4 regions of the Pseudomonas sp. P4_C1 genome follow, and region 3 is predicted to be linked to each of the others. Evidence: predicted binding sites of a transcription regulator. Region 3 holds the regulator's gene; each other region holds the start of a gene.
The links. Region 3 encodes FliA, which starts transcription of late flagellar genes. Its sites were predicted from a motif close to CTAAAGTTTNNNNNNNNNNNGCCGNTAA; they were not measured.
Positions count from the first base shown of each region.

Region 1: a site for FliA is predicted at 4,775-4,802, ahead of AC1DU9_RS05720 (methyl-accepting chemotaxis protein). Genes of this name have one in related genera too.
Region 2: a site for FliA is predicted at 3,354-3,381, ahead of motA (flagellar motor stator protein MotA). Genes of this name have one in related genera too.
Region 4: a site for FliA is predicted at 4,851-4,878, ahead of flgM (flagellar biosynthesis anti-sigma factor FlgM). Genes of this name have one in related genera too.

Region 1 is NZ_JBFUHY010000005.1:91,525-99,485, reverse strand. It holds gene rep (DNA helicase Rep) at 1-254, opposite strand, end outside; gene AC1DU9_RS05735 (putative bifunctional diguanylate cyclase/phosphodiesterase) at 518-2,191, shown strand; gene AC1DU9_RS05730 (NorM family multidrug efflux MATE transporter) at 2,249-3,646, opposite strand; gene AC1DU9_RS05725 (LysR substrate-binding domain-containing protein) at 3,804-4,724, shown strand; gene AC1DU9_RS05720 (methyl-accepting chemotaxis protein) at 4,910-6,886, shown strand; gene AC1DU9_RS05715 (aldose 1-epimerase family protein) at 7,046-7,961, shown strand, end outside.
Region 2 is NZ_JBFUHY010000036.1:3,371-11,331, forward strand. It holds gene asd (archaetidylserine decarboxylase) at 9-869, opposite strand; gene rhdA (thiosulfate sulfurtransferase) at 888-1,703, opposite strand; gene AC1DU9_RS18760 (HDOD domain-containing protein) at 1,745-3,283, opposite strand; gene motA (flagellar motor stator protein MotA) at 3,451-4,302, shown strand; gene motB (flagellar motor protein MotB) at 4,467-5,513, shown strand; gene AC1DU9_RS18775 (toll/interleukin-1 receptor domain-containing protein) at 5,565-6,056, opposite strand; gene AC1DU9_RS18780 (caspase family protein) at 6,056-7,015, opposite strand; gene AC1DU9_RS18785 (TIR domain-containing protein) at 7,018-7,425, opposite strand; gene rsgA (small ribosomal subunit biogenesis GTPase RsgA) at 7,624-7,961, opposite strand, start outside.
Region 3 is NZ_JBFUHY010000009.1:98,105-106,065, reverse strand. It holds gene AC1DU9_RS08890 (chemotaxis protein CheA) at 1-1,206, opposite strand, end outside; gene AC1DU9_RS08885 (protein phosphatase CheZ) at 1,261-2,049, opposite strand; gene AC1DU9_RS08880 (chemotaxis response regulator CheY) at 2,071-2,442, opposite strand; gene fliA (RNA polymerase sigma factor FliA) at 2,611-3,351, opposite strand; gene fleN (flagellar synthesis regulator FleN) at 3,348-4,178, opposite strand; gene flhF (flagellar biosynthesis protein FlhF) at 4,295-5,623, opposite strand; gene flhA (flagellar biosynthesis protein FlhA) at 5,635-7,764, opposite strand.
Region 4 is NZ_JBFUHY010000073.1:14,235-22,195, forward strand. It holds gene AC1DU9_RS24680 (sensor histidine kinase) at 1-194, shown strand, start outside; gene AC1DU9_RS24685 (glutamine synthetase family protein) at 396-1,640, shown strand; gene AC1DU9_RS24690 (MFS transporter) at 1,711-3,069, shown strand; gene AC1DU9_RS24695 (flagellar brake protein) at 3,133-3,879, opposite strand; gene AC1DU9_RS24700 (flagella synthesis protein FlgN) at 3,972-4,439, opposite strand; gene flgM (flagellar biosynthesis anti-sigma factor FlgM) at 4,488-4,814, opposite strand; gene flgA (flagellar basal body P-ring formation chaperone FlgA) at 4,982-5,740, opposite strand; gene AC1DU9_RS24715 (chemotaxis protein CheV) at 5,824-6,789, shown strand; gene cheR (protein-glutamate O-methyltransferase CheR) at 6,802-7,629, shown strand.

The DNA.
Region 1 (7,961 bases), on a different contig from region 3:
AACGTGCAGACCGTCAGCCCACGACCTTCACCGGCACGCAGCAGAGTGCCTACCCGTTCCTTCATCTCGCGGGCAGCCTTGTTGGTAAAGGTCATGGCGACGATGTACTGGGCGCGAATGCCGCAGTTCTGGATCAGGTGCGCAATTTTGCGCGTGATCACGCTGGTCTTGCCGGAGCCGGCGCCGGCGAGCACCAAAAGAGGGCCGCCGACGTAGCTCACGGCTTCTTGCTGCCGGGGATTGAGTCGGGACATAGGTAAATTCAGGAGTCAGTCACAAAATGGGCCGGCATTTTAACAGGCTCAGTAAATTGTGCTGCTCTGTCCGACTTGTGACGTACCACGCTATCTGTAATTGCCGGTTTTGTTACTTTCACGCAGGATGCGCAATGAATTTGCGGCTAATGTTCGTAATTCCAGATGCAAAGGGCCGATTTGATAACTGATGTCATTGTCATTGGTTATCGGAACGGCATAATGCCCGTCGCCTACATCTTTGCAGAGTCTAGGGAGCTAGCTTGTCTACGCCTGTCGAACCCTTGCGTTTGCTGCTACTGGCTGAAGAGCCAGCGTGGGCAGCGTTGTTGCGCGAGTGTCTGGCTCCTATGGGGAATTCGGCCGTGCTCATCAGTGCGCCGAGTTGGGAGTCGGTCAGCAGCCTGTTCGATGACAACCGCAGCGCGGTGTTATTGACCATCCCGCAACTTCAACCGGCGCCGGGCCGTTGCAGCCTGCCGACGGTGTTGCTGCTCGACCATGAGCCGCTGACCCCGCCCGACGGTGTGAGTGACTGGCTGGTGCGTGATCTGCTCGATACCGGCATGTTGCGCCGCTGCCTGCGCCATGTGCGCGAGCGTGGCGTCCTGGAAAACACTCTGCAACGCCTGGCCGAGCAAGATCCGCTCACCGGCATCGCCAATCGCCAGGGCTTCCAGACCCTGCTGACCGCACGGCTGGCGGAAAACGACGGTCGCGGCCTGGCCCTCGGTCATCTCGATCTCGACAACTTTCGTTATGCCAACGATGCCCTTGGCCATCAGGCCGGTGACCGTTTGATTCTGCAAGTGGTGGCGCGGCTCAAGAGCCAGCTTGAGGCCGGCGATCAACTGGCACGCCTGGGCAGCGATGAATTCGCTCTGTTGATCGACACCCGCCGCGCTCCCCAGCGTGCCGAGTGGATGGCCGAACGCATCAGCGAAGCATTGGCCGAGCCTTATTGGGTCGATGGCGAAAGCCTGCTGATCGGTTCCAGCCTGGGCATCGCCTACGCCCGGGCCCAGACCGATGCGGATCCGCTGATGTGGCATGCACATATCGCCATGCAGCAGGCCAAAAGCACCCAGGGCTGCACCTTTCACATTTTCAACGAACGCATCAACCGCAATGCCCGCAGCATCGCCGACCTCGAAACCGAGCTGCGCCGGGCGCTGCGCCGCGATGAGCTGGAATTGCACTACCAGCCACGGTTGAACCTCGAAGACGGGCAGATCGTCGGCCTCGAAGCTTTGGTGCGCTGGCGGCATGCCGAGCGCGGCCTGCTGGCACCGAGCGAATTCGTGCCGCTGGCCGAGCAAAGCGGTCTGATCGTGCCGCTGGGCTACTGGGTGATTTCCCGGGCCTTGCGCGACATGCAGGCGCTGCTTGAGCTGGGTTTGCCACCGTTGCACATGGCGATCAACCTGTCGTTCCGGCAGTTCCAGGACAGCCAGTTGTTGTCGACCCTGAGTCGCCTGATTGCCGAGCGTGGCGTCGAGGCGCAGTGGCTGGAATTCGAGCTGACCGAAACCGCGGTGATGCGCCGCAGCGATCTGGTCAAGCAGACCATGGACGCCCTCGGGCGTCTCGGTGTGCGCTTCTCCCTCGACGACTTCGGCACCGGTTTCTCGTCCTTCGTGCACCTCAACAGCCTGCCGATCACCTTGCTGAAGATCGACAAGAGCTTTGTCGGCGGCATGGAACAGCGTGAGGAAAACCGCAAGCTGGTCCACGCGATGATCAACCTGGCGCACAACCTCAACCTCGAGGTGGTCGCCGAAGGTGTGGAAACGCCGGAGCAACTGGATCTGCTGCGCGGGTTTGAATGCGATCAGGTGCAGGGATATTTGATCAGCAAGCCATTGCCGCTGGATGAGTTGGTGGAATATCTGATGTTTGGCTCCAGTCAGCAGCAAGTGCTGGAAGTGGTGAGCTAACCGGTTCTGGAAACCACCACGAATCCCTGTGGGAGCAAGCTCGCTCCCACAGGTTTCTCAGTCAGGCTGAGCCATCTGGAAACCACTCTCTGCCGAAGGCTCCCGCCGAATCATCCGCTTCATCTTCCACTCAAACCCCAGCGTCAGGCTCACCGCCGCGCACGCCAGCCCCAGCGCCAGGCCCCACCAGACACCCGTTGGCCCCCACTGCAAATGGAACGCCATCCACCACGCCGCCGGTGCGCCGATCAACCAATAGCAACCCAGGCCGACGAGGAAAGTAGTCTTGGCATCCTTGAGTCCGCGAATGCAGCCCATGGCAATGGTTTGCACGCCGTCGAACAGCTCGAACCAGGCGGCCACCGTCAACAGGCTCACGGCAAGATTGATGACATCGCGAAATGCCGGGTCATTGTGGTCGAGGAACAGTCCGACCAACTGGTTCGGCAACAGCCAGAAGACCATGGCGAAACACAGCATCGCCGCCGCCCCGAAGGCAATACCGACCCGCCCGGCCAGCCGCGCATCCAGCAGTTGTCCGGCACCGTAGTGCTGACCGATACGCATGGTGATCGCGTAGGAAATACCCGCCGGGACCATGAATGCCACCGAGACGATTTGCAGGGCGATCTGGTGCGCGCCCAGTTGCGTGCTGCCCATGGTGCCCATGCACAGCGCAGCGAAGGCAAACAGTCCGACTTCCACGGCATAGGTACCGCCAATCGGCAGGCCCAGACGCCACAGCTCCTTCAGGTACTGGCGGTTCAGCCGCGACAGGCCCTGACGCAGCGGATAGGCCTCATAAGCCGGATGCCGACGAATGTGCCACGCCAGCGCAAGTGCCATCAGGTTGGCGACAATCGCCGTGACCAGCCCGATACCCGTCAGCCCGAGTTTCGGCAGGCCGAACATTCCGGTAATCAGCGCATAGTTGAGCAGGAAATTGGCGACCGTACCGCCAAGGCTGATGACCATCACCGGTGTCGCACGGCCAATGGCGCTGGTGAACCCGCGCAGGGCCATGAAGCTCAGGTAGCCGGGCAGGGCGAACGGCAGGAAGATCAAAAACTGCCCGGCCGCATGGACGTTGGTTTCGGTCTGGCCGAACAGCAGCAGCACCGGTTTGAGGTTCCACAGCAGCAAGCCGGCAACCAGCGCCATCAGCCATGCCAGCCACAGCCCGGCCTGGGTCAGTCGGGTAGCGCCGACAATATCACCGGCACCCTGACGGATCGCTACCAGTGTGCCGACCGCCGCGATCACGCCGATGCAGAAGATCGACACGAACGAATAGGTCGCCGCACCGAGTCCGCCACCGGCCAGTGCTTCGGGACTCAGGCGCGCCATCATCAGGGTGTCGGTGAGGACCATCAGCATGTGCGCCAACTGCGAGGCAATCAACGGCCCCGCCAGCCGCAGGATGGCCCGGAGTTCAGTACGTGCTGGATGCTGCATGATCATCACGCTCGATTGTCAGAGAAAACAGGAAGCCTCGATTCTCGGCGCTCTGCGGGGTTTGCACAAAGGGATAAAAAGGATGGGTGGCATGATTAAAACTCATATGAGAGAGTTTCCGATAAATTGAAGCAATCGCGTTGTAGGAGCTTTCCTGATGTCACGTCGTCTTCCTCCCTTGTATGCCCTTCGAGCATTCGAAGCGGCGGCGCGGCATAGCTCGTTTACTCGCGCCGCCGAAGAACTGTCGATCACTCAAAGTGCGGTCAGCCGACACATTCGTACGCTCGAAGAGCATTTCGCCTGTCGGCTGTTTCATCGCAGCGGGCGCAACCTGCAACTGACCGAATCGGCGCGGCTGATCCAGCCCGGCATACGCGAAGGCTTCACTGCCCTTGAACGGGCCTGCAATACCTTGCGCGCCGAGGACGACATCCTGCGCATGAAAGCCCCGTCGACCCTGACCATGCGTTGGCTGTTGGCGCGGCTCAGTCGTTTCCGGCACCTGCGACCGGGGAACGAAGTGCAATTGACCAGCGCCTGGATGGACATCGATACGGTGGACTTCAACCACGAACCCTTCGACTGTGCCGTCATTCTCAGCAACGGGCATTTTCCACCGGACTGGGAGGCTACTTGCCTATTTCCCGAAGAGCTGATCCCGGTGGGCGCGCCGAATCTTCTGAAGGATCAACCGTGGGACGTTGAGCGCCTGGCCAGTACCGAGCTGCTGCATCCGACTCCGGACCGCCGTGACTGGCGCAACTGGCTGGAGCGCATGGGCCTGACCGATCGAATCTCGCTCAAGGGCGGGCAAGTGTTCGATACGCTGGAGCTGGGCATGATCGCTGCCGCTCGAGGTTACGGCGTGTCCATGGGCGATTTGCTGATGGTGGCAGAGGATGTTGCGCAGGGACGTCTGAGTTTGCCGTGGCCGACCGCCGTCGCAAGTGGTGAGCATTATTACCTGGTCTGGCCAAAAACCCGGCCCGGCGGCGAGCGTTTGCGTCGACTCAGCGATTTCCTGCAAGGCGAGGTCCGGGCCATGGAGTTACCGGATGTCGAACACCTGGGCTGAATCGATGGAGCCGCCGCAATGGCGGCCTTGAGCCATATCCCGGTTTATCACTCAAGTATTCAGTTTTGCCGCCGAAAATCTGCTGATGGAACCTTCGTGCCAGGCTCCACGTTTACCCCACTATCAGAAATTTTGCCGAGTGCGACGGGATAAGGATGATCCGGCCCACTGGGTCAGGAGCTGTCATGTCTCAACCTCGTGCTCGGATTGCCTCACAGCTGGGTCTTGCGCTTGCCGTGATACTGGCGGTTGTCATCAGCGGCAGCACCGTGTTTGCCCTGCGCTCGCTGGACGCTGCCAACCTCGCTACCCGCGAAGAGCACCTGGCCAGCGAGGCACGGCTGCTGGCCGATCAGTTGAGCACGTTCCACGGCACGTTGCGTGAAAGTACCCAGCGTCTGAGCGGTCTGTTCGAGAAGCGCTTCAGCGCCGGTTTGAGCGTGCACCCGGATGAGCCGGTGGCCGTGGCGGGTGTGCAGACCCCGGGCCTGCACCTGGGCAGCGAAGTACTGAACAACAACTTCAAGGAAGTGGACGAGTTCAAGCAAATGACTGCCGGCGTCGCGACGCTGTTCGTGCGCAGTGGCGAAGACTTCATTCGGGTCAGCACGTCCCTGAGCAAACAGGACGGCACCCGGGCCATCGGCACATTGCTGGATCACGCCCATCCGGCCTATGCGCGCTTGATGGCCGGGCAGAGCTACGTCGGTCGCGCCTTGCTCTTTGAACGGTCCTACATGACTCAGTACACCCCCGTACGCGACAGCGGTGGTAAGGTGATTGCCGTGCTGTTTGTAGGATTCGATTACACCGACGCACAGAATGCTCAGTTCGAAAACCTCAAGCGCTTCCGCATCGGCCAGACCGGCTCCCTGGCGCTGCTCGACGAGCAGAACAAATGGCTGGTGCCGATCGCCGGTGTGCAGGCATTGGACGTGGCAGTCCCGGCCATCGTCGGTCTGGCCAAGACACCGGGCAAGGGCGATTTCTGGAGCGACAAGTCGCAAGACTTCTACAGCATTGCCGTGCCGTTCGAAGGTGGGCCGTGGTCGGTGGTGGCGAGCATGCCGAAAGCCGAAATCCGCGCGGTGACCTGGAGCGTCGGCATTCGCCTGGCCATCGGCAGTCTGCTGGCGATGTTGCTGGCGGTGGGTTCGGCGGTCTGGTTGCTGCGCAGCAAACTGGCGCCGCTGGGTGATCTGGTGCGTCAGGCCGAAGCCTTGGGCGCGGGTGATTTGAGCGTGCGCCTGAACGTGTCGAGCAACGACGAAATCGGTCAGTTGGCCCGCGCCTTCAACCAGATGAGCCAGGCGCTGTCGACCATGGTCGAGCACATTCGTAGAGCCTCGGAAGAGGTCAACAACCGCGCCCAGGCGTTGTCCGGCTTGTCCGGTGGTGCCTATGAAGGGATGGAGCAGCAATCCGGCGAAATCACCAGCATGGCCGGCGCCGTGGAAGAATTCAGTGCCACCTCGCTGAACATTGCCGACAATATGGGCAGCACCCAGCGTCTGGCGCAGGAAAACGCACAACAAACCCGGATCGGTCGTACGTCGATGGACGAAGCGTCCTCGTCCCTGGAGCAAATCGCCGGTGCACTGAACAGCACCGCGACGGTAATCAACACCTTGGGCCAGCGCTCCCAGGAAATCGGCGGCATTGTCGGGGTGATCACCGCGATCGCCGAGCAAACCAATTTGCTGGCGCTCAACGCCGCCATCGAAGCCGCCCGTGCCGGCGAGCAGGGGCGTGGGTTTGCGGTGGTGGCCGATGAGGTGCGCAACCTGGCCTCACGTACTCGCCAGGCCACTGATGAAATTTCCGGGATGATCCACAGCATCCAGCAGGAAACCGGCAACGCGATCAGTACCATGGAGCAGGGTAACGTGCTGATGCAGGAAGGCTTGTCGCGCAACGCCAACGTAGCCTCGGCCCTGGCGCGTATCGATGAGCAAAGCCGTTCCGCCGGTCAGCAATTCGCCGCCATCACCACCGCGACCCAGGAACAAAGCAGCACCGCCACCTTGCTCAGCAGCAACCTGCAAAGCATCGCCCTGGCGAACAGTGAGCAGCGGGAAGTGGTTTCGAACCTGGCGGTGACAGCCAAAGAGCTGGAGAAGCTCGCCGCGGATCTGCGGCATGAGGTTGACCGGTTTCGTTGAATCGCTGCCCAAATCGCCATCGACTCGATTCTGCGCGTTATCCACAAGCCCCGTATCGACGATCTCTTGGCGTTTGCCACCGTTATTTCGATTTTTATGCTTGCTGAAACGTTTCTGCAAGTCTATAAAAATGGCACAAATCCAAGAAAGGCTGCTGCCATGACCCCGCTCAAACTCTTCGTTGCCCTCAGCGCACTGTCCGCTGCCTCCCACGCCATGGCTTGGGATTACGTCCTGCTCGACACCGACAAAGCCGCCCAGAACTGGCAAATCACCAGCCAGCAACTCGGCGTAAAAACCGACAAGCCTTTCAGCGTGACCCTGCGCACCTTGCATGGCGGTCGGCAGGAAGGCGTCAGCATCGTCGACATCGATAACGGCACGATGAAACTTTCGGTAGTTCCAACTCGCGGCATGAACGTCCTGCAGGCCTCTGTCGGTAACGTGCGCATGGGTTGGGATTCGCCAGTCAAGGAAGTGGTCAATCCGTCCTTCATCGAGCTCAACGGCCGTGGTGGCCTGGGCTGGCTGGAAGGTTTCAATGAGCTGGTCACCCGCTGCGGCTACGAATGGGTCGGCCACCCCGGCATCGACAACGGCGAACTGCTGACCCTGCATGGCCGCGCCGCCAACATCCCGGCCAACAAAGTCACGCTGCATCTTGATGAGAAGCCGCCATACGCCATCAGCCTGCGCGGCGAACTGAAGGAGCAGGCATTCAAGAAAGTCGACTTCTCAGTCGCGACCGAACTGGTCACCGAGCCCGGCAGCGTAGCGTTCGCCCTCAATGACACCCTGACCAACAATGGCGACTATCCGAAGGAATACCAGGCGCTGTATCACAGCAACTTCAGCACGCCGTTCCTGGAGCAGGGCGCCCGCTTCGCCGCGCCGGTGAAACAGGTGTCGCCGTTCAACGACAAAGCCAAAGGCGATCTGCCGGACTGGCAAACCTACCGCGCACCGACCAAGGACTACGACGAAACCGTCTACAACGTGGTGCCGTACGCCGATGCCAAGGGCGATACATTGACCGTCCTGCATAACAAGGCCGGTAGTCTGGGCGTCTCGGTCG
Region 2 (7,961 bases), on a different contig from region 3:
CGTACAAATCAGGCCTTCGGTGAGCCCATGCCCTGACCCATCTGCACCGCTGTACCGGCGGTCATTTCTTCAGCCCACTTCACCTGATCCGGCCCGAACAGCACGACAGCGGTCGAACCCAGCTTGAAGCGACCCAGTTCTGCGCCTTTTTCCAGGTGGATCGGCGCGCGTGCGGCTTCGTCGTAGCGGAAGGTTTTCAGCTCGCGCTTCGGCGGCGTCACCAGACCGGCCCAGACGGTTTCAATCGAAGCCACGATCATCGCACCCACCAGCACCACGGCCATCGGCCCGCGTTCGGTGTCGAAAATGCACGCCACGCGCTCGTTGCGGGCGAACAGTTCCGGAACGTTTTCAGCGGTGGTCTGGTTGACCGAGAACAGGCGACCCGGGATGTAGACCATCTCGCGCAGGGTACCAGCCAGTGGCATGTGCACGCGGTGGTAGTCCTTCGGCGACAGGTAGATGGTCGCGAAGTCGCCACCCATGAACGGCGCAGCGTTTGCCGCATCGCCACCCAACAGTTCCAGCACGCTGAAGCTGTGGCCCTTGGCCTGGAACACACGACCGTGCTCGATCGGGCCGAGCTGGCTGATCGCGCCGTCGGCCGGGCTGAGGATCGCGCCCGGGGTTACGTCCAGCGGACGGGCACCGTCTTTCAGCGCACGGGTGAAGAACGCGTTGAAGTGTTCGTAGGCGGTCAGGTCTTCGACCAACGCCTGGGACATGTCCACCTGGTAACGCTTGGCGAACCAGGCGGTAAAGGCATTCTTGAACCAGCGCACGCGGCATTCGGCAATGCAGCCGGCCAGTCGCGAGAGCAAGTTGTGGGGCAGCAGGTACTGGCCGAGGAGAAACAGACGCTTGTTCATTAACGGTCCTTAAAAATCTTAAATTTCTACCGGGGTATCGGGATGGTTGCCCCATTCGCCCCAGGAGCCGGCGTAGCCTTTGACCCGCGGATAACCGAGAGCCTTGGCCACCAGATAGGTGAAGCCAGAACGATGGTGAGTCTGGCAGTGGGTAATCACTTCTTTGTCTTTGCTGATCCCGAGTTGTTCGAGGATCTGCTGCATGTCGGTGCGGATGCGCAACTGGCGCGCCTGATCCATGCCGGCGGTCCATTCGAAATTGACCGCGCCGGGAATGTGCCCGCCCTTGGCTGCGAGGACTTTCTCGCCGGAGTACTCCAGCGGTCCGCGAGCATCCCAGATTGCCAGGTCGGCGGCGCCGAGACGGCTTTGCAGGTATTCGCGGGTGGCGGTGGGTTCATCGTGCAAGGTCAGTGGAACCGGGCCGCCCACGGGTGGCGGGATCTGGATCGACATGGGCAAACCTTCCGCCAGCCAGGCCCGCAGGCCGCCATCTATATAGTGGTACTTGCTGTGGCCGATGACATCCAGCAGCCAGATGAAGCGCCCGGCCCAACCGCCGCCTTCGTCGTCATACACCACGTAGACCGCGTCGGGGTTGTGTCCCAGTTCACCAAACAGCGTTTCGAGTGCTGCCTGCGGGGGCATCAGCCCCGGTGCGGGGGCCTGGCCGAGCTGCGTGCGTTTCGGATCGACAAAGCGCGCGCCGGGAATGTGCCCTTCGGCGTAGCGGGCGGGACTGGTCAAGTCCACCAGAATCAGTTCGCGGGCGTCGAGGCGAGGGAGCAAGTCGCTCGGCTCGATCACCAGCGGCAAGCCAGAGAAGTCAGACATGTGAGGTCTCCAGAGCACAAAAGGGAGGATTGTAACGCAGCTTATTGGCCACGGTGGCTAAAGCTGTGCAGGGCTTTCTCGATGCACTGTGCGGTTTTGCCGAAGGCCTGTACGGAAATTTCCGAAAAGGGCCCGCCGCCTTGATCCGCCACGACGATCATGATCACCCGGCCATTGTTGACCAGTGAACGCAGCAGCAGGTGTTCACCGCTGAACTGTGAGCGCAGGCCGTTGGGCAGCAGGGCCGAGAATTGCGCGTTGTTGGCTGGTGTCAGGCGCACTTGGGCCTGTTGCGCGAGCAGGCGTTGCAAGACGTTGCTCTGGCTGACCACGAAGTTCAACCCGGCCGCTTCCTTCGGCAGGCCGACCGTCTGGTGCACGCGCAGGTTGGCATGAGTGCGGTCGGCCATCAGGATCATCACCCGACGCATGCCGCAGGCCACCAGGGCGTCCCGGGCGGCGATGGTCAGGTGTATGGCATTGGTGAAGCGACTCGGCTCGACCAGCAATTCGGCACATTGTTTGCGCCACTTCGCCAGGTCTTCGGCGCTGGGTGCCGCTGCCGGCAGCAAGCCTGCGTGGACACGGTTCATACCCCACGGCCAGATCAGCGATTCGGCAGGGTGCCAGAGGTCGGGCATGGCGTGTTGGCGTGCGCTGTTGGCGGCTTGCTGGTGCAGTTGCTGTTGCACCTCGTCCATCGGCATTTGCAGGTAAAGGCTGGTCAGGAATTGCCAGCGCTCACTGTGCGGGCTGTCCCAGGCGTGTTGCGCCGACAGCGCCAGCCCGTTGGCCAGTAGCACTGTGTTGGCCGGCTGATTGAGCCAGCGACGCAGGGTCGGATCGTCATCGAGACGGTTCTGCTGGCGTAATGGATGCTCACTGTCACGGGCGATGCGCAGGACTTTCACCAGTTCCCGCTGCTCGGTGAGCAACAGGCGATAACCCTGCTGCACCCAGATCGGCAATCGCCAGACCTCCACCAGCGCCTGGCCGATGTTTAGCAGGCGTACACCAAACAGTTGCTGTTCGACTTTGCGTGCCGACTCACCTTTATGGATGACCCGCAGCTCCCACTCTTCGAGCAGTTTCGGATGAGTCAGCGCCAAAGGCCACAGGGGCGATAGAAACAGCAGGCTGCCCCAGTGGATGTCCTGCCACAGGCGTGCCAGGCGACTGGCAAAAAAACCGTTGGCCTGTTGCGTGGCGTGCCGGCTGATCATCTGCAGCTGACGCAAGACTTTGGGAATCTCGGACTGGGGTTCGGCGGGAAGCCGCGCAAGCAGTTCTTCGGTGCGCTTCAGGCCGAGGCGATTGATCGCGATCTCGAGGTTTTCCGCAGGCTCGGTCATGCCGCCATGGGTGTGCCGGTTGGCTTCGCGAATCACGCTCAAGGCCAGGGCCGGGCTGCCTTGCATGAGGTCGGCGATATCGCGCAGCGAGCTGCGATTGTCGCCAATGGCTTTGCAGACACGGTCGTGGCTGGCTTGCGGAACCGGCAGGCGTACGCCATCGAGAAGCTTGACCCAGCCTTCGAGAGTGGTCGGTTTCGGGGTTGGAACGTTCGTTTCGTTAACCATGGTGGGAGGCGATCATCGTCAACATTACCTGGGCCCGGATGGGGTCAAATCAGTTTTTCGCCTGAACTGCCTATAGTCTGGCGCAGTTTTGCCGATAAGGAGAAGAAGAGATTTTTTAACTTCCGAATATGACCTTGAACCCGACTCAGTAAGTGCTCCCCTAACCTATGGCTAAAATTATCGGCATCATCGTCGTATTCGCGAGCGTGCTCGGCGGATACGTGCTTTCCCACGGCAAGATTGCCGCCCTGATCCAGCCTTTCGAGGTCATGATCATCGGCGGTGCCGCCCTCGGCGCATTCTTGCAGGCCAACCCCGGCCACATGACGATGCACGTGCTCAAGAAGTCCCTGAGCATGTTCGGCTCGCGTTTCAATCATGGCTTCTACCTTGAAGTGCTGGGCCTGATCTACGAGATCCTCAACAAGAGCCGCCGCGAAGGCATGATGGCCATCGAAGGCGACATCGAAGATGCCGCCGCGAGCCCGATCTTCGCCAAGTACCCGACTGTTCTCAAGGACGAGCGCATGACCGCGTTCATCTGCGATTACCTGCGCATCATGTCCTCCGGCAACATGGCTCCGCACGAGCTGGAAGGCTTGTTCGACATGGAACTGTTCAGCCTCAAGGAAGACCTGGAACACCCATCCCACGCCGTGAACGGCATCGCCGACGCCATGCCCGGTTTCGGTATAGTCGCGGCGGTACTGGGGATCGTGGTGACCATGGCTTCGCTGGGGGAGGGCGATCAGAAATCTATCGGCCTGCACGTGGGTGCGGCACTGGTGGGGACCTTCTTCGGTATTCTCGCCGCCTACGGCTTCTTCGGCCCGCTGGCCCATTCCCTGGCCCACGATGCCAAGGAAGAACTGAACGTCTACGAAGCCATCAAGGCCTCGCTGGTGGCTTCGGCTTCCGGCATGCCGCCATCGCTGGCCGTGGAGTTCGGACGCAAGGTGCTGTACCCGGCGCACCGTCCAAGCTTCGCCGAGCTGGAACAAGCGGTTCGCGGTCGTTAGTGCTTTGTTTCGCAAATACGTTCCTTTTTTGGCAAGTGACTGTTGTTGCCAGACAAGGCGCCGCGACGAGTCATAGCCCGCTATGGCGAGGAGCGGCAACGCGGTATGGCGACAACAGGCACTGCCAAAAAGGAACAGTATTTGTGAGACAGAGCACTTAGGTTATGGAAAACAATCAGCCGATAATCATCAAGCGCGTCAAGCGCATCGCCGGCGGACACCACGGAGGCGCCTGGAAAATCGCCTTCGCGGACTTCGCCACAGCGATGATGGCGTTCTTCCTGGTGTTGTGGCTGCTGTCCACCGCCACGCCGGAACAGAAGATTGCCATCGCCGGTTACTTCAAGGACCCGATCGGTTTTTCCGAAAGCGGCACGCCGTACATCATCGATCTGGGCGGCACCCCGACCCTGGCGCCGGAAAACACCCTCAACCCCGAAGTGAAGTCCCAGCCGCAGCCGGACAAGGTCACCATCGATACCGACCAGGTTGAAGGCATGGCCGAGCAGGTCGAGAAAGAACGCCTCGAACTGTTGCTGCAAGAACTGCAGAACAAGGTTGAAGAGAACCCGCAACTGCAGAAGTTCAAGGATCAGATCCTGTTCGAAATCACGCAGGACGGCCTGCGTATCCAGATCATGGACGCAGAAAACCGCCCGATGTTCGACTCGGGGTCGGCTCGTCTGAAACCGTATTTCGAAGACATCCTGCTGGCTCTGGCCGACACCATCAAAGCGGTGCCGAACAAGATCAGCATCAGCGGCCACACCGACGCCAAGCCGTATACCGGCACCGGCGATTTCGGTAACTGGGAGCTTTCGGCCAACCGTGCCAACGCCGCGCGTCGTGCGCTGGTGGCGGGCAGCTATCCGGAAGCGCAGGTGGCACGGGTGGTCGGTTATGCCTCGTCGGCCCTGTTCGATCGCGAGCATCCGTTCAACCCGGTGAACCGTCGTATCGACATCGTGGTGCTGACCAAGAAAGCCCAGCGTGCGATCGAAGGTTCGCAAGGTGTGGAGCCTGCTCCTAATGCGCCGCAAGGTTCGGCGGCTCCGGGAGCCGCACCGGCTACACCGGTCGACCCGAATGCGTTGCCGGCGGACAAGGAACCGCTGCCGGCTCACGAACTGCGTGAGCGTCTGAACCTGTTTGATAACCCGGCGCTGAAGCCGGGCGAGCCAGCCAAACCGGCTGAACCGCCCAAGCAGTGACCGACAAGAAAGCCGACAGCGATGTCGGCTTTTTTATTGGCGTTTTCTACGTTAAAACCCACGGATGATTCGGGACTTGAGCTCGGCGTGAAAGCGATCCGCATTGGATTTGTTGACGCTGCGCACCGACTCGCTACCGTTCACCGAATCCAGTGACATCGAGCGCTTGAGCATCGACTCGGTGCGATAAGCATCGATAAAGAACTCGATGTCCCGGTCGCTGGTCAGCTTCGGCCATTTATCGAGGTACAGCGGCAGCTCGGTCGGGCCGGTCTTGAACGAGCAGATGCGCCGGTTGGTGATGGTCGCCTCGCCGATTTCGAACGGTACCCACCAGGACAGGGCGGTTTTCTCCGACACCACCGCCAGCAGGTGCGTGCATTCGCTGATGTTGCGGGTGATCACCCCGGTGATGTCATCAGTGGTCTGGGATTCGGCATCCAGTACGTCGAGGTAGGTCTTGATGTTGGCCTGGATCAGGCGCGTGTTGATTTTGACCGCGAGGGCGCGATCCATGTGGCGGTAGCTGATAAACACTGGCATCAGAAATGTCCCTTGATCGCGAGTTCGCGGTAATAGGCGCCGAGGGCGGTGAGGCGGCAGCCGGTGGCGTGAATGGCGGCGTAGTACATGTGCTCGGCGTCTACCGGTTCGACCAGGCTGTGGCGGTTGCACTTTTGCAGCTGGGCGAAGACTTCGCCGTGCTCCGGGTTGAATTCAGGTTCGGTGGGCTCAAAGCTGGGGGCGAGGGGGTACACCGACTCGGCTTCGGCAAACCATTCGGGGAGTTTGCGCAGGATTTCCTTGGGGATCAGCGGCGATACTTCGCGCAGGGAAATGAACTGCGAGACGTTGGTCTTGAACACCGGACGCTGTTCCCAGGCATCAAGCGCGTTGTCGACAAACGAATAAAGGCTGCCGGGGGTGATCTTGCCCAGGATGTTCGCGGCGCCGCCGTGCAGGGCCTGGAGCAACAATCCGGTGAACACGCCGTGTTGCGCGCCCTCCATCGCCGGTTCTTCCTTTTTACAGGCAGTCAGAATGGTCATGCCTTCGCCGACCACACTGCCTTCACTGCGCAAGGCGCGCAGTTCGCCGGCCGAGCCGCTCTGGCAACAATCGAGAATGATCACTTTGTTTTTGATCTTCGTGGCCTTGCTCGCCCAGTTGAGAATGTCGCTCAGGCGAATCCCGTCCTTGGCGCTCTTGTAATCCTGCGGGATCAACATGCCTTCGTCGGTGTCGGTATCGAAGCTGCCGTGGCCGGCGAAATACAGCAGCGCGACATTGCAGTCCCCGGCAAACAGCTCGCGGATCTGGTTCTCGAGTTTTTCCCGGCTCAGGTAGTCCTCGGCGGATGTCAGCACTATGTTCTTGAAGTTCGGATCGCCATTGGCGTCGGTCTTCAGCACCGAGGCCATGGCCATGGCGTCATTGCTGCAACCGCTCAGGCGCGAAACGTGGGTGTAGTCGTTGATGCCGATAAACAGTCCCTTGCGCATGGTTACACCGCCGTATGCTGGCGAATCGCGGTGATGATGCTGTTGGTGTTCCACGCACATTCGGCATGTGCCGCGTCACGTACCACCGTGGAAATCCGCTCTGCACCGAACGGCTTGATCGCGATGATCACCTTGCCCATGCGCTTGGCGATCTCGATTTCCTTGTTGATCCACTTGCTGTAGGTGGAATACATCCCGGCCATGATCAATACCGCCGAACACGGGCGAATCTTGTTTTCGATGGCATCCTCAAGTTGTTTGTCGGTTTTCGCGCCGACAATCGGGTTGTCCGGTGGCACCGAAAAATTCTTGTAGGTGAAGCCAGGCTTGGCGTTGAGCAGGCGCACGAGATTGTCGTGGGCGTCGGAGTAGTTCCACGAATGGCTGATGAACAGGTGGTAGGTTTGCATGGGTGTCCCTCGGAGTCGCTGGAGTGCGAAGAGGGTCTGAAGCTAGGCTATTGGCTGGCGGCTACAAGGGGATGTGACTTAAAGAGAAATGCCCTACAAGCGCCGGTGCGGGGGTCTTACAGAAAGGTCTGATGTTCAAGCAGGGGAAGACCCAGCCGCCGGCCGCCCCGCTGAAGGCAGGGCGGTCGGTACGTCTGTTTAATAGCCGTTTTCCGGCAGGCTGGCGATGATCGAACGGTAGCTGTTCATCCGTTGCTGCTGCACGCGGCCGTCTTCCAGGGCCTTGAGCAGGGCGCAACCGGGTTCGCGGTCATGCTTGCAGTCACGGAAGCGGCAGGTGCCGAGCAGGTCGTTGAATTCGATGAAGCCGGCCTCGACATCGGCACGGCTGACGTGGCCCAGGCCGAATTCGCGGATGCCCGGGGAGTCGATCAACTCACCGCCGCCGGGGAAGTGGAACAACCGCGCGGTGGTGGTGGTGTGAGTGCCCTGGCCGGACAGCTCGGACAACGGGCCGACGCGGGTTTCGACATCCG
Region 3 (7,961 bases):
GCCGCTGTTGAGGCCCAGGCGGACCAGGCGGTTACGCACCAGCACCAACTCGCCGACCATGTTCATGATCTCGTCGAGACGCGCGGTATCGACGCGTACGGTGGTCTCGGCTTCGCTGGCCGGTTTTTCCGCCGGTGGCGCGGCCGGAGCACGGGCAGCAGCCGGTGCAGCAGCGGCTACCGGGGCCGGTGTTTCGGCTTTGGGCTCGGGTGCCTTGGCCACAGGTTTCGGCGCCGCTGCCTTCGCGGCCGGCGCGGCAACGGACGTGTTCGATCCGCTGGAAACCGTCGCCTTGCCGACTTCGCTGAACTTGCCCTTGCCGTGCAACTCGTCGAGCAGCGATTCGAATTCGTGATCGCTGATCAGATCGCTGCCGGCCGCCGCAGCGGCTGGCGCGGCAGGAGTCGGTACTGAAGCAATGGCCGATTCGAGCGCATCGACAGCGAAGTTACCCTTGCCGTGCAGTTGGTCGAGCAGTGCTTCGAATTCGTCGTCAGTAATATCGGAGCTGTCGCCGGCCGCTTTCGGGGCCTCTGGCGCAGCCGGCGCCGGGACCACCGCGTCAATGGCGAACTGGCCCTTGCCATGTAGTTGATCGAGCAACGACTCGAACTCGGCATCGGTGATTTCATCGCTGGCAGCAGCATCGCTGACCGGCACAGAAACAGGTGCCGGCGCCTCGGCCTGAGCCTTGACGGCGTTCAGCGAGTCCAGCAGTTGTTCGAATTCATTGTCGGTGATATCGCCCGATTCGCTTTCAGCCACAGGCGCTTCGACCACGGCGGCGACAGGTGCAGCAGCCGTCTCGTCAGCCGATTGCGGTTCGGCCAGACGTGCCAGCGCCGCGAGCAGCTCCGGTGTAGCGGCCGTGATCGGGCCGCGATCGCGGACCTCGCTGAACATGCTGTTCACCGCGTCCAGCGCCTCGAGAACCACGTCCATCAGTTCCGAATCGACGCGACGTTCACCCTTGCGCAGGATGTCGAACACGTTCTCGGCGATGTGGCAGCACTCCACCAGCTCGTTGAGCTGGAGGAAGCCGGCGCCCCCTTTTACAGTGTGAAAACCGCGAAAAATTGCATTGAGCAGATCCGCATCATCCGGACGGCTTTCCAGCTCGACCAGTTGCTCGGACAGTTGCTCTAGAATCTCGCCGGCCTCAACCAGGAAATCCTGAAGGATCTCTTCATCGGCGCCGAAGCTCATTAAGGGGGTGCTCCTACAGGTCTAAAAACCCAAAAAACCTAAAATTCTAAAACTCTAAAATCCCAGGCTGGATAACAAATCGTCCACATCGTCCTGACCGGACACAACGTCTTCTCTTTTATCGGCATGAATCTGCGGACCTTCACCCTGAGAGAGATGTTTTTGTGGATCTTTTTCAGCAAGCATCGCTTCACGGTCATGTTCGATGCCCGCAAAGCGGTCCACCTGACTGGCCATCAGCACGAGCTTGAGCAGGTTGCTTTCGACTTCGGTGACCAACTGGGTCACTCGCTTGATCACTTGTCCCGTGAGGTCCTGGTAATCCTGGGCGAGCAGGATGTCGTTGAGGTTGCCCGACACCGCGCGATTGTCCGTGCCGCTGCGCGCCAGGAACCCCTCGACCCGTCGGGCCAGTTCACGAAACTCTTCGGCGCCGACTTCGCGACGCATGAAGCGCCCCCAGTCCGCGCTCAAGACCTTGGCTTCATCGGCCAGGCCATTGACCAGCGGCGTGGCACTTTCCACCAGGTCCATGGTGCGGTTGGCCGCGGCCTCGGTCAGCTTGACCACATAGCCCAGACGCTCGGTGGCGTCGGTGATCTGGGACACTTCTTCGGCTTGCGGCATGTGCGGGTCAATCTGGAAATTGACGATCGCGCTATGCAGTTCGCGAGTGAGCTTGCCCACTTCCTGATACAGGCCGCGGTCACGGGTCTGGTTGAGCTCATGGATCAATTGCACCGCGTCGCCGAACCTGCCTTTTTCAAGGCTCGCGACCAATTCGACGGCGTGTTTTTTCAGGGTCGACTCAAAGTCGCCCAATGAAGTTTCGTTATTGCCCATAGCTCCCCCGTGGCGCACTCATCAACCGATGCGTTCGAAAATCTTCTCGATTTTTTCTTTCAACGCCTGGGCCGTGAAGGGTTTGACCACATAGCCGTTAACACCGGCCTGGGCCGCTTCGATGATCTGCTCACGCTTGGCTTCAGCGGTCACCATCAACACCGGCAGGTGCTTGAGCTTTTCATCGGCACGCACGTGACGCAGCAGATCGATACCGGTCATGCCAGGCATGTTCCAGTCCGTTACCAGAAAGTCGATGCTTCCGCTGTTGAGCACCGGAATGGCGGTAGTGCCATCGTCGGCCTCGACGGTGTTGGTGAACCCAAGGTCACGCAGCAGGTTCTTGATGATCCGCCGCATCGTTGAGAAGTCATCAACGATGAGGATTTTCATGTTCTTGTCCAATTCGACCTCCAAGCAGTCTTAAACGCGCCCAGCACCTGGACGCGCCATTTCAATCAATCCGGCAAAGCACTCAATGACTGTCTGGAGCACAACAGATCGCGACCGGCGCAGCTCAACACCACACCGGCCTCGTTCGCAGTGTCCCCCACACTGCCTTCAGCGCGCTCGCCACTCCCCCAAACGCCCCCGCAAACGGGCCGCGCACTGGCTGTGTAACTGGCTGACCCGAGATTCGCTGACCCCCAGGACCTCACCGATTTCCTTGAGGTTCAACTCTTCGTCGTAGTACAGCGCCAACACCAGTCGCTCACGCTCCGGCAAATTGGCAATCGCCTCCGCCAGCGCAGCCTGGAAGCGTTCATCTTCCAGATCGCGTGACGGCTCGATATGAGCACTCGCGCCATCCTCGTGCAGCCCTTCGTGTTCGCCGTCCTGCAACAGATCGTCGAAACTGAATAACCGGCTGCCCAGGGTGTCGTTCAAAATCCCGTAGTAATCGTCGAGACTCAATTGGAGTTCGGCCGCAACTTCGTGATCTTTAGCGTCACGGCCGGTTTTCGCTTCAATCGAGCGAATGGCATCGCTGACCATGCGCGTATTGCGGTGAACCGAACGTGGCGCCCAGTCCCCCTTGCGCACTTCGTCGAGCATGGCGCCGCGGATTCGAATGCCCGCGTACGTCTCGAAACTGGCGCCTTTGCTGGCGTCATATTTGGTCGACACTTCAAGCAGGCCGATCATCCCGGCCTGGATCAGGTCTTCGACCTGGACGCTGGCCGGCAGGCGCGCCAGCAAGTGATAGGCAATGCGTTTAACCAGCGGCGCGTAACGCTCGATCAGCTCGTACTGCGCATCACGGGCCGATTTTTTGTAGAGGTTGTAACCGCTTGCTGTCATAGAACCGGTCCTGCTGTCTGCTGCACGAGGCGCTCGACGAAAAATTCCAGGTGCCCGCGCGGGTTGGCAGGCAGTGGCCAGGTATCGACCTTCTGCGCGATGGCCTTGAATGCCAGCGAGCACTTGGAGCGCGGGAAGGCTTCGTAGACGGCACGCTGTTTCTGCACGGCCTTGCGCACGCTTTCGTCGTAGGGCACCGCGCCGACGTATTGCAGGGCGACGTCGAGGAAGCGATCCGTGACCTTGGTCAACTTGGCGAACAGGTTGCGTCCTTCCTGCGGGCTCTGGGCCATGTTGGCCAGAACGCGGAAGCGGTTCATGCCGTAGTCGCGATTGAGCAACTTGATCAAGGCGTAGGCATCGGTAATCGAAGTCGGCTCGTCGCACACCACCAGCAGCACTTCCTGGGCTGCGCGAACGAAACTGACGACCGAGTCACCAATGCCCGCAGCGGTGTCGATCACCAATACGTCGAGGTTGTCGCCGATATCACTGAAGGCCTGGATCAGGCCGGCGTGTTGCGCGGGGCTCAGATGCACCATGCTCTGAGTGCCGGATGCGGCCGGAACGATTCGGATGCCGCCGGGTCCCTGCAGCAGTACATCGCGCAGTTCGCAGCGGCCCTCGATCACGTCGGCCAGGGTACGTTTGGGTGTCAGGCCCAGCAGAACGTCGACGTTCGCCAGTCCCAGGTCGGCGTCCAACAGCATGACGCGCCGGCCAAGCTCAGCCAGAGCCAGGGACAAGTTCACTGACACATTAGTTTTCCCGACGCCACCTTTGCCGCCGGTCACCGCAATCACCTGTACGGGATGCATGCTGCCCATGTTATTTCTTTACCTTGTCTTGCATAGACGGAGGCCACATTACTGGCTGCGCGTTCGCAATCGGAACAATGCATGGCAGACCATCGATGTAGGTACAAAAACTGTTCATTACTACCTTAGCCAACCTGCTTGGTTTGGCTGTGGTAAATATCAGCGAACATGTCAGCCATGGCTTCTTCGCTGGGTTCTTCCTGCATTTGTACGCTGACGGCGCGACTGACCAACTGATGACGGCGCGGCAGATGGAGATCATCCGGAATCCGCGGGCCATCGGTCAGGTAGGCCACGGGTAACTCATGACTGATAGCCAGGCTCAACACCTCGCCCAGACTAGCCGTCTCATCCAGTTTAGTCAGGATGCAGCCAGCGAGCCCACAACGCTTGTAACTGTGATAAGCGGCGGTTAGAACCTGTTTTTGGCTGGTGGTTGCCAGGACCAGATAATTTTTTGAGCGGATACCGCGACCGGCCAGGCTTTCGAGTTGCATACGCAGGGCCGGATCGCTGGCCTGCAGGCCAGCGGTATCGATCAGCACCACCCGCTTGCGCAGCAAGGGTTCCAGCGCCTGCACCAGGGACTGGCCCGGATCGACGTGGGTCACCGACACGTTGAGAATGCGCCCCAGGGTCTTGAGCTGCTCCTGGGCACCGATGCGGAAGCTGTCCATGCTCACCAGCGCAATGTTCTGCGCGCCGTACTTGAGCACGTAACGGGCCGCCAGCTTGGCCAGGGTGGTGGTCTTGCCCATGCCGGCAGGGCCGACCATGGCGATCACACCGCCCTCCTCCAGCGGCTCGACCTCGGGGGTAGCGATCATGCGCGCCAGGTGCGCCAGCAACATGCGCCAGGCCTGACGAGGTTCTTCGATCCCGGTAATCAGCGCCAGCAGGTCGCGCGACAGCGGGCCTGACAGGCCGATGCGTTGCAGGCGGCGCCAGAGGTTGGCCTGGTCCGGACGGCTGCCTTGCAGCTGATTCCAGGCCAGGGAGCCCAGCTGGACTTCCATGAGTTCGCGCAGGCTGTTGAGCTCGAATCGCATCGAGTCGAACGCCCGCGGGTCCACGCCACCGGACGCTGGCGCAGCGGCTGGTGCGGGGCGACGGGGTTCGGCGTACGTCGGCTCGATCAGCGGCTCGGCGGCGGTCAACGGCAAGCCGGCGAACAACTGACGGTTGGTGCTCTGGTCGCTCTCGCCATCGCTACGCAGGCTCAATTCGGCCTGGGCGGTGACGATCCGCGACTGAGTCTTGCGCAGCTCGTCCTCGAGCTCCATGTTCGGAACCCGCGGCGCCAGCGCCGACAACTTGTAATCCAGCGCAGCCGTCAGCTCGACACCTCCGGCGATCCGGCGGTTGCCAATGATGGCGGCATCAGCGCCCAGCTCATCGCGAACCAGCTTCATGGCCTGACGCATATCGGCGGCGAAAAAACGCTTAACTTGCATAAACCACTACCTCAGCCGTTGGGCCCTACTGTCGCAACGATGGTCACTTGCTTGTTGTCAGGGATTTCCTGGTAAGCCAACACGTGCAAACCCGGGACTGCGAGCCGACCGAATCGCGAGAGCATCGCGCGAACCGGACCGGCCACCAGCAGAATCACCGGCTGACCTTGCATCTCCTGCCGCTGCGCCGCGTCGATCAACGAACGTTGCAGCTTCTCAGCCATGCTTGGCTCCAGCAGAACGCCTTCTTCCGAGCCTTGCCCGGCCTTTTGCAGACTATTGAGCAATATCTGTTCCAACCTTGGCTCCAGCGTGATGACTGGCAGCTGCGACTCAGTGCCTACAATGCTTTGCACGATTGCACGGGATACGCCAACCCGCACAGCAGCCACTAGCGCGGCGGTATCTTGACTCTTGGCGGCATTGTTGGCGATAGCCTCGGCAATACTGCGGATATCGCGCACAGGCACTTGTTCGGCCAGCAGCGCTTGCAGCACCTTGAGCAGCTGCGACAGCGAAACCACGCCCGGCACCAGCTCCTCGGCCAGTTTCGGCGAGCTTTTGGCCAGCAATTGCATGAGTTGCTGCACTTCTTCGTGACCGATCAGTTCACTGGAGTGCTTGTAGAGAATCTGGTTCAAGTGGGTAGCCACTACGGTACTGGCATCGACCACCGTATAACCGAGGGATTGCGCCTGGGCGCGCTGGCTGATTTCAATCCAGACCGCCTCCAGGCCAAAAGCCGGATCTTTGGCGGTAATGCCGTTGAGCGTGCCGTAGACCTGCCCCGGGTTGATCGCCAGTTCGCGATCCGGGTAAATCTCCGCTTCGGCCAGAATCACCCCCATGAGGGTCAGGCGATAGGCACTGGGCGCCAGGTCGAGGTTGTCGCGGATATGCACCGTGGGCATCAGGAAGCCCAGGTCCTGGGACAATTTCTTGCGCACCCCCTTGATCCGCGCCAGCAACTGGCCACCCTGGTTGCGGTCCACCAACGGAATCAGGCGATAACCCACTTCCAGGCCGATCATGTCGATCGGTGTCACGTCATCCCAGCCAAGCTCCTTGGTTTCCTGGGCGCGTGCCGGCGACGGCAGCAGCTCCTGCTGGCGCTTGACCTCTTGCAGGGCCTGCACCTTGGCGACGTTCTGCTTTTTCCAGAACAGGTACGCGCCACCAGCCGCCAGGGCCGCCATGCTCAGGAACGAGAAGTGCGGCATGCCGGGCACCAGGCCCATGACCGCCATCAAGCCCGCCGCCACCGCCAGCGCCTTGGGCGAGGCGAACATCTGGCGATTGATTTGCTTGCCCATGTCTTCCGAACCGGATGCACGGGTCACCATGATCGCCGCGGCTGTCGATAACAACAGTGATGGCAATTGCGCCACCAAACCGTCACCGATGGTCAACAGCGCATACACCTTGCCGGCGTCGGCGAAGTTCATGTTGTGCTGGAAGATACCGACCGCCATGCCGCCGATCAGGTTGATGAACAGGATCAACAGGCCGGCGATGGCGTCACCCCGGACGAATTTGCTGGCACCGTCCATGGAACCGTAGAACTCGGCTTCCTGGGCCACTTCCATCCGGCGCAACTTGGCCTGGTTCTGATCGATCAATCCAGCGTTGAGGTCGGCGTCGATCGCCATTTGCTTGCCGGGCATCGCATCGAGAGTGAAACGCGCGCTCACCTCGGAAATCCGCCCGGCACCCTTGGTCACCACGACGAAGTTGATGATCATCAAGATCGCGAAGACCACGATACCGACCACGTAGTTACCGCCGATCACCACCTCACCGAAGGCCTGGATCACCTTGCCGGCGGCCGCGTGACCGTCCTGGCCGTGGAGCATCACCACCCGCGTGGAGGCCACGTTCAACGCCAGGCGCAACAGCGTCGCCACCAGCAGAATGGTCGGAAACACCGCGAAATCCAGCGGACGCAAGGCGTACACGCACACCAGCAGCACGACGATGGACAGGGCGATGTTGAAAGTGAAGAACACGTCCAGCAGGAACGGCGGCACCGGCAACATCATCATCGCCAGCATGACCAGCAGCAACAGCGGCACGCCCAGATTGCCCCGACTGAGGTCGGCAATGTTGCTGCGGGCACTGTTGATTAACTGAGAGCGATCCACCGGTATTCCCCGTTCCTTTGAAGCAAACTTTTGACGCCGGGTGCCGGCGTAGAGGGGGTACTGCAAGAAGCCTTCCAACTTTTTCGAGGTTTTTGGGTACGGATGTTTTAACGGGAAGTTTACGGCGACAGGACAGACGCTTTCGTGAGCAGGCTCGCACACAGGGGGTCTGTGCAGATCACATATTCTGCGTACAA
Region 4 (7,961 bases), on a different contig from region 3:
ATCCGGCGCAGATGATCGAGCGCCAGGCCGATTACGTGCAGGGCATCAATCAAAGCACCGGAAGTACCGGGTTGGGCCTGTACTTTGCCGGACGAATTGCCGCGTTGCATCAGCGCAACGGCGTCGGCGGACGCACCGAAATCGGCAATGGTGGTCCGTTGGGCGGTGGGGTGTTCCGCCTTTACCTGCCCTGACTGGCAGCATATTTATCGACGCTGCTTGAAATTCCGAACACGCGGAGCCTATTTTGTACGGTCGCCGTTCGCGGCTCGCACAATAACAAGGATTGCGTCATGACGACCGTTGGCCTGAGTTCACTCGCGCAGCGATTGACGGGCATCGATGAAGTTGAGTGTGTCACGCCGGATTTGAACGGCGTTCCACGGGGCAAAGTGATGACCAGCGAGGGGTTTCTCGACGGTCGACGTTTGCAGATGGCGCGGGGCGTGCTGCTGCAATGCATCATGGGCGGATACCCGCCGGCGCGGTTTTACGGCAGCGATGATGGCGACCTGGCGCTGATTCCGGACCCGGCACAAATCCACCGCCTGCCCTGGAGCAATCCGCCGCGCGCTTTCGCCATTTGCGACGCGAATGAACTGGGCACCACCACCAGCTCCAGCCTGTCGACCCGTGGTCAGCTCAAGGCCGTGATTGCCCGTTATGCAGCCCGCGGCCTGGCGCCCGTGGTGGCGACCGAGCTTGAGTTCTTCGTTTTTGCACCCAATACCGACCCGACTCAGTCGTTCCAGCCACCGCTCGGGCTGGATGGTCGTCGCGAGAATGGTCAGTCGGCGTTCAGTGTCAGTTCCAACAATGGGCTGCGACCCTTCTTCAATGAAGTCTACGAGTGCATGGCTGCGTTGGGGCTGCCCCGCGATACGTTCATGCACGAAATGGGCATCAGCCAGTTCGAAATCAATCTGCTGCATGGCGATCCATTGCTGCTGGCCGACCAGACGTTGCTGTTCAAGCACTTGCTCAAGGAAGTTGCCCTCAAGCACGGCCTGAGCGTGGTGTGCATGGCCAAGCCGCTGGCGCATACGCCAGGCAGTTCGATGCATATTCACCAGAGTGTCGTCGAGATCGATTCGGGGCAAAACGTGTTCAGTGATAAGGCGGGGCAGGAGACGGCAACCTTCCGTCACTTCATTGCCGGCCAGCAAGTGTGCATGGCCGACTTCACTGCGTTGTTTGCGCCGAACGTGAACTCCTATCAGCGCTTGTGCCACCCTTACGCCTCACCGAATAATGCCTGTTGGTCCTATGACAACCGGGCGGCCGGCTTGCGCATACCGGCCAGTTTGCCGGTGGCCCGTCGGGTTGAGAACCGCTTGCCGGGGGCCGATGCCAATCCATACCTGGCGATTGCCGCAAGCCTGGCGGCGGGGTTGCATGGCATCGAGAACGCGTTGGAGCCGAGTGCGCCGATCCAGGGTGAGTTCGAAGTGCCGGACAATCTTTCGTTGCCCTGTACCTTGCATGCGGCACTGGAGCGTCTGAAACGTAGCCAGTTGGCCAAGGAACTGTTCGGTGCGGAATTCATCGAAGGCTACATCGCTTCGAAGACTCTGGAACTGAGCAGTTTTCATGATGAAATTACTCCCTGGGAACGGCGTGTTTTAGCAGCCCAGGCCTGACGATCCGTCGACATCCGGCTATCGTTTAGCGATAGCCGATTCTCACTGCAAGGAGCCGCGCGGAACGCCGATGCGCCAAATCTGGAAATCCTTTCGAGCACTGTATTTCGCTTCGCTGATGATGTTGATCGGCTCGGGCCTGCTGAGTACTTACCTGGGCCTGCGCCTGGCGGCCGACCATGTCGACAGCCTGTGGGTCGGTGCGTTGATGGCCGCCAACTACTTCGGCCTGGTGCTGGGGGGCAAGATCGGTCACCGGTTGATTGCCCGGGTCGGGCATATCCGGGCCTACTCGGCCTGTGCCGGAATCGTCGGTGCGGCGGTTTTGGGCCATGGCCTGATCGATTGGCTGCCGGCCTGGCTGTTCCTGCGGGTGATCGTCGGCCTTGGCATGATGTGCCAGTACATGGTGATCGAGAGCTGGTTGAACGAACAGGCCGAGGCCAAGCAGCGCGGGTTGGTGTTCAGCGGTTACATGATCGCCTCTTACCTGGGCCTGGTGATGGGGCAGCTGATTCTGGTCATGCACCCGGCGCTGGGGCTGGAGCTGCTGATGCTGGTTGCCCTGTGTTTCGCCCTGTGCCTGGTGCCCGTGGCCCTGACCCGGCGGATCCACCCTGCACCCTTGCATCCGGCGCCCATGGAGCCACGGTTCTTTATCAAGCGTGTGCCGCAGTCATTGAGTACGGTGCTGGGGGCAGGGCTGATCGTCGGTTCGTTCTATGGTCTGGCGCCGCTGTATGCTTCGCAGCAAGGTTTGTCCACGGAGCTGGTCGGTCTGTTCATGGGTAGCTGTATTTTTGCCGGGCTGCTGGTGCAGTGGCCGTTGGGCTGGTTGTCCGACCGTTACGATCGGGCCGTGTTGATCCGCAGTTTCGCATTCAGCCTGGCCCTGGCCGCACTGCCGCTGGCGATCATGCCGCAGGTGCCGTTGGAGGTTCTGTTTATCGCCGGTTTTGTCTGTTCGTTGGTGCAGTTCTGCCTGTATCCGTTGGCGGTGGCGTTTTCCAATGACCATGTCGAAGGCGATCGCCGGGTGTCCCTGACGGCAATGTTGCTGGTGACCTACGGCGTTGGCGCGAGTATCGGGCCGCTGGTGGCAGGCGTGCTGATGAAGTTGTTCGGCAGCCAGATGCTCTATGCCTTCTTCAGTTTCTTTGCGTTGGTGCTGGTATGGCGGATTCGCCCGAAAGCGGTGACCAACCTGCATCAGGTCGACGACGCACCGCTGCATCACGTGGCCATGCCGGACAATATGACGAGTTCGCCACTGGTGGCCTGCCTCGACCCGCGGGTCGATGAGCAGGTGGTGCAGGAGCAGATGTGCAATCCGGTGAATCCGGAGCCGTCAGCCGAACCTGAAGACGATCAACCGCCGCAAGACCCTGACTCGGGCCGCGAGCAAAGCTTTACCGAGGCCAGGCCTTAAATTCAGTGCATAAAAAAACGGGCAGTCACCGCCAGGGACTGCCCGTTTTTTGTTGACGCTCTATCAGAGATCGTCTTTGTCGAAGCGACGCGCTTCGCGTTGCAACTGGTAGACGAAGCGTTCGACCTGACGCTGCACCAGCCCGCTCATGTTGTGGAAGCGAATGCCGGCGAAGGTGGTGGAGATCTTTTCTTCGAAGTGCAGATAACGCAACTCGACCGGCGCGGTCATCTTGCCAAAGGGCAGTTCGGCGCTGAAGCGGTCGTAAACCTGACCCAGTTGCAGGCTGCCAGTGATGTCGCCGTCGAAACGCAATTTGCAGCCGGTAGCGGAAATATCCAGCAGCTTGCCGCTGATCGGAGCCTTGAGCTTTTCGCCATCGAGGTTGACGTTGACCAGTTGTGCCAGCTTCAGTGCTGCACGGAATGCATTGCGGCGCTGGTGGTACACCACTTCATCGGGAAGGGCGCCGCGATAGCAGCGGCTGCCACCGGATTCATCGATGGTCAATCGGCCGTTGCTTTCCCAGGCAATGCGTACGCCTTCGTGGAAGCCTTCGACCCTGAACGGTTCGCCCGCCATCAGGTAACGCTCGCCATCACGGGGGATCATTTCGTCCAGGGCAATCATATTGCTGTCACGGTCCAGGTCCACCAGGTAACTCTGGAAACGCTGGCTGCGCTCGTGGAACGTAATGATCAGCGGGTCATGGCTTTCGAGCAGCTGGCGCAGGTTGCTGGAGATTTCCAAGGGCGTGGAGAGCACCTTGGGTGGCTGCGGAGCATCATCCACGGATAAGGCATTGGACACGGTTAATCAATCTCCAGACAAAATTTGACTACGGCAGGCTAGCAGTTTGCCAGTATGTTGCGCGTCTTGATAGAGCGGGGGCATTGACCGGTTCATGCCTGACTGAGCGGGCGTGGCTTGGCAAGCCTGGAGAATGTTCCGCTGGCATCGTAAAGCGCCGGGGTTTCACCGCCGGTGAGGATTTTCAGCTGGGTGGCTGTAGCGGCCTGCTGGGTGAGGATCGACTGGCCGTTGTTGGCGTTGATGGCCTGGCACTGGGCCAGGAGATCGGTCAGCACGTCACTTTGCGCCAGCAACTGGTCGCCAATGCTCGACTGGCTGGCCAGTTGCTCAAGACCGCCACGGTTGGTCGGCAGGTTGAGGCTGGCGAGAATTTCACTGCGCTTGCGGCCATGCTGTTCGAGCAACACGACCAATGCCTGTTTCTGCGCCAGGATGTCCTCGAGCAATGGCATGTCGCGGCCATGCAATGCGAGGGATTCGGTCTGCAGTAATTCCAGCAGGTGTTGCGCTGGAGCAAAGTCGTCGGTGATCAGTTGCAGTAGATTAGTGTCGTGCATGGCTGGCCTTGGGTTTTAAGCGTCCAAAAGCCTGGCGCCGGCGGTGGCCTAGCGCTGGGCTTCGAAGTTGAGCAGTTTGCTGGCTACACGGTTGCTGTCGACTTTATAGCTGCCATCGGCAATCGCTGCTTTCAACTCGGCCACGCGGGCGTTGTCGACGGCGGGTTGATCGCGCAGCTTGTCAGTGACCTTCTGCAACTGTTGAGCCTCATCGCTGAGATGTACCGATTCCCCGCTTTTGACGGTACCGGCCTGTTCGGCCGCGGACTCCAGCGGCGCGGATTTGCCGGTTTCGGCGTTTTCCTTGCTGGCGCTGGTACGTGTACTGCCCGTAAGTGACGAGGAGCTGTTCAAACGGCTGAAATCGATGACCATGATAAAAAACCTCTGGGAATTTGGACGCTTGCCATGGTTTCGGCCATTCCCTGGAAAACTTTAGGCCCATTTATCAATGAACCTCGCGCGCGCCAGCGCTTGCCCTGCATGGAGCACAGTCTAGGGAACAGCCGGGGCAAGCGCCACATTCCGATGAGCAGGGAGCCTTACATGGACACTTCCACCTGCCCCGGCGCCATGACCTGCGCCTTGATGACTCGCTGGGAATTGAGGTTTTTCACCCGGATCTGTTCGCTCAGGCTGCCGTTTGACAGGGCTTCGCCCGGCATGCGTACGCTGAGCGTACCGCTGCGGGCGGTAATCACCACCTGATCACCCTTGCGGATGACCTCGGCCTGTTCGATATGCACCAGGGTAATCACCTGGTCGGCGACCATTGGTCGGGTCAGTCGCTGCCCGATAGCCTGGTCCAGGGAGGTCAGGTAGCCCTGGCCGATGAGGCTGATATCGCGTTCGCGCAGGACCACATCCAAAGGCTCGACAATGTTGGCGCGGCGCAGTGGCCGGGCGCTGGTCACGACATCGCGAAACAGGCGGACTTGAGCGGGTACGAACACGGTCCAGGGGGAGGCGCCCTCGCAGCGGACCTTGACCGTGACCCGACCCAGCGGCTTGGGACTCTCAAGGGTTGCTGTCAATTCCTTGTCGCACATGGGCATGTGCATGCGCGGATCGAGCGGGTTGACCTGGATCTCGTAGCGGCCTTCCGTTTGACTGGTAGCCAGATAGTCTTCTACGGTGAATTCAAGAAAGCCCTGAGTGACGCCGATAAGCATGTCAGGCAAGGTAACCGCGTCAGCAAGGGCAGGGCTGCCAGCGTTGAACAGGCAAACGGCCGCCAGCACGCCGAGCAATTTGCGGCAGGGTGTGGTCAGGCGTCGGAAAAATGTCGGTTCTGTGTTCATAACGATTAAAAAAGCAAGCGCCGTGCCGTTTAGTGATGAAGGCACGTCGCAACAACACTTGGCGTTGGTGTAGGAGTCTGGGCATGGCTGGTGTAATGGATTCGGTGAACCAGCGCACGCAACTGGTGGGGCAGAATCGCCTTGAGCTGTTGTTGTTCCGTCTCGACGGCCAGCAGCTGTACGGGATCAACGTGTTCAAGGTTCGGGAGGTGCTGCAATGCCCCAAACTGACGCTGATGCCCAAGTCCAGTCCTGTCGTGTGCGGCGTGGCGAACATCCGGGGGGCGACCATTCCGATCCTCGATCTGGCGATGGCGACCGGCTCCGGTGCTTTGAAGGACAAGAACAATCCCTTCGTGATCATCACGGAGTACAACACCAAGACCCAGGGTTTCCTGGTTCGCTCGGTGGAACGCATCGTCAACATGAACTGGGAGGAGATCCATCCGCCACCCAAGGGCACCGGTCGCGATCACTACCTGACGGCGGTGACGCGGGTCGACAATCAGTTGGTCGAAATCATCGATGTCGAGAAGGTGCTGGCGGAAGTGGCACCGACGCCGGAAGCGATTTCCGTCGGCGTGGTGGATGTCGAAACCCAGCACAAGGCGCTTTCGTTGCGCGTGCTGACGGTCGACGACTCGTCGGTGGCGCGCAAGCAGGTCACGCGTTGCCTGCAAACGGTCGGCGTCGAAGTGGTGGCGTTGAACGACGGTCGGCAAGCGCTGGACTACCTGCGCAAACTGGTCGACGAGGGCAAGAAGCCGGAAGAAGAGTTCCTGATGATGATCTCCGACATCGAGATGCCGGAAATGGACGGGTACACCCTGACGGCGGCAATCCGCAACGACCCGCGCATGCAAAAGCTTCATATCATCCTGCATACTTCGTTGTCGGGTGTGTTCAATCAGGCGATGGTCAAGAAGGTCGGTGCCGATGACTTCCTGGCCAAGTTCCGTCCTGATGACCTGGCATCCCGGGTAGTCGACCGGATCAAGGCAGCAGATATCAGCCAGGGGCCCGCGCCCCTGGCGGTCAACACGATTTAAGAGGCGGCATCATTGTCTACGGGTAATTTGGATTTCGAACAGTTCCGGGTATTCCTGGAAAAAGCCTGTGGCATTTTGCTCGGTGAAAACAAGCAGTACCTGGTCTCCAGCCGTCTCAACAAACTGATGGAACAGCAAGGCATCAAGTCTTTGGGTGAGCTGGTTCAGCGCATGCAGACGCAACCGCGCAGCGGTTTGCGCGAGCAGGTGGTAGACGCCATGACCACCAACGAAACCCTGTGGTTTCGTGACACCTACCCGTTTGAAGTCTTGAAGAACAAGGTACTGCCCGAAGCGATCAAGGCCAGTCCCGGCCAGCGCCTGCGCATCTGGTCGGCGGCGTGCTCGTCGGGCCAGGAACCGTATTCGCTGTCGATGTCCATCGACGAGTTCGAGCGGGTCAACATGGGCCAGTTGAGGATGGGTGTGCAGATCGTTGCCACCGACCTGTCCGGCACCATGCTGAACAACTGCAAGACCGGCGAGTACGACAGCCTGGCCATCGGCCGCGGTCTGTCGCCTGAGCGTCTGCAGCGTTATTTCGACCCGAAAGGGCCGGGACGCTGGGCGATCAAGGCGCCGATCAAGAGCCGGGTGGAATTCCGTTCCTTCAACCTGCTGGACAGCTACGCGAGCCTGGGCAAGTTCGACATCGTGTTCTGCCGCAACGTGCTGATCTACTTCTCCGCCGAGGTGAAGAAGGACATCCTGTTGCGCATCCACAGCACGTTGAAGCCGGGGGGGTACCTGTTCCTCGGTGCTTCCGAAGCGCTGAACGGTTTGCCGGATCATTACCAGATGGTCCAGTGCAGCCCGGGGATCATTTACCAGGCGAAGTGATTTCGTTGGTATTGTCAAAAAACGGGAGCCCTCAGGGGCTCCCGTTTTTTTTTGCCTGATGATTTCTTGCAAACGCTGCTGGCCCCTGTGGGAGCGAGCTTGCTCGCGATAGCGTCCTGACAGTCGAGTTCAGCGTTACCTGACACACCGCAATCGCGAGCAAGCTCGCTCCCACAGTGGTTGGCGGTGTTCTGAAAAGGGTAAGGAGGCGGCAGAAAAGCGGCATGCGGCGGAAAACCGTTGCCGCTTTTCTGGCATTGCCGCGTTGCCATGGCCGGCAAAGCCCCGGTTTCCGGGCTTTTTTGAATTGGCATGGGGCTTGCTAAGTTGAT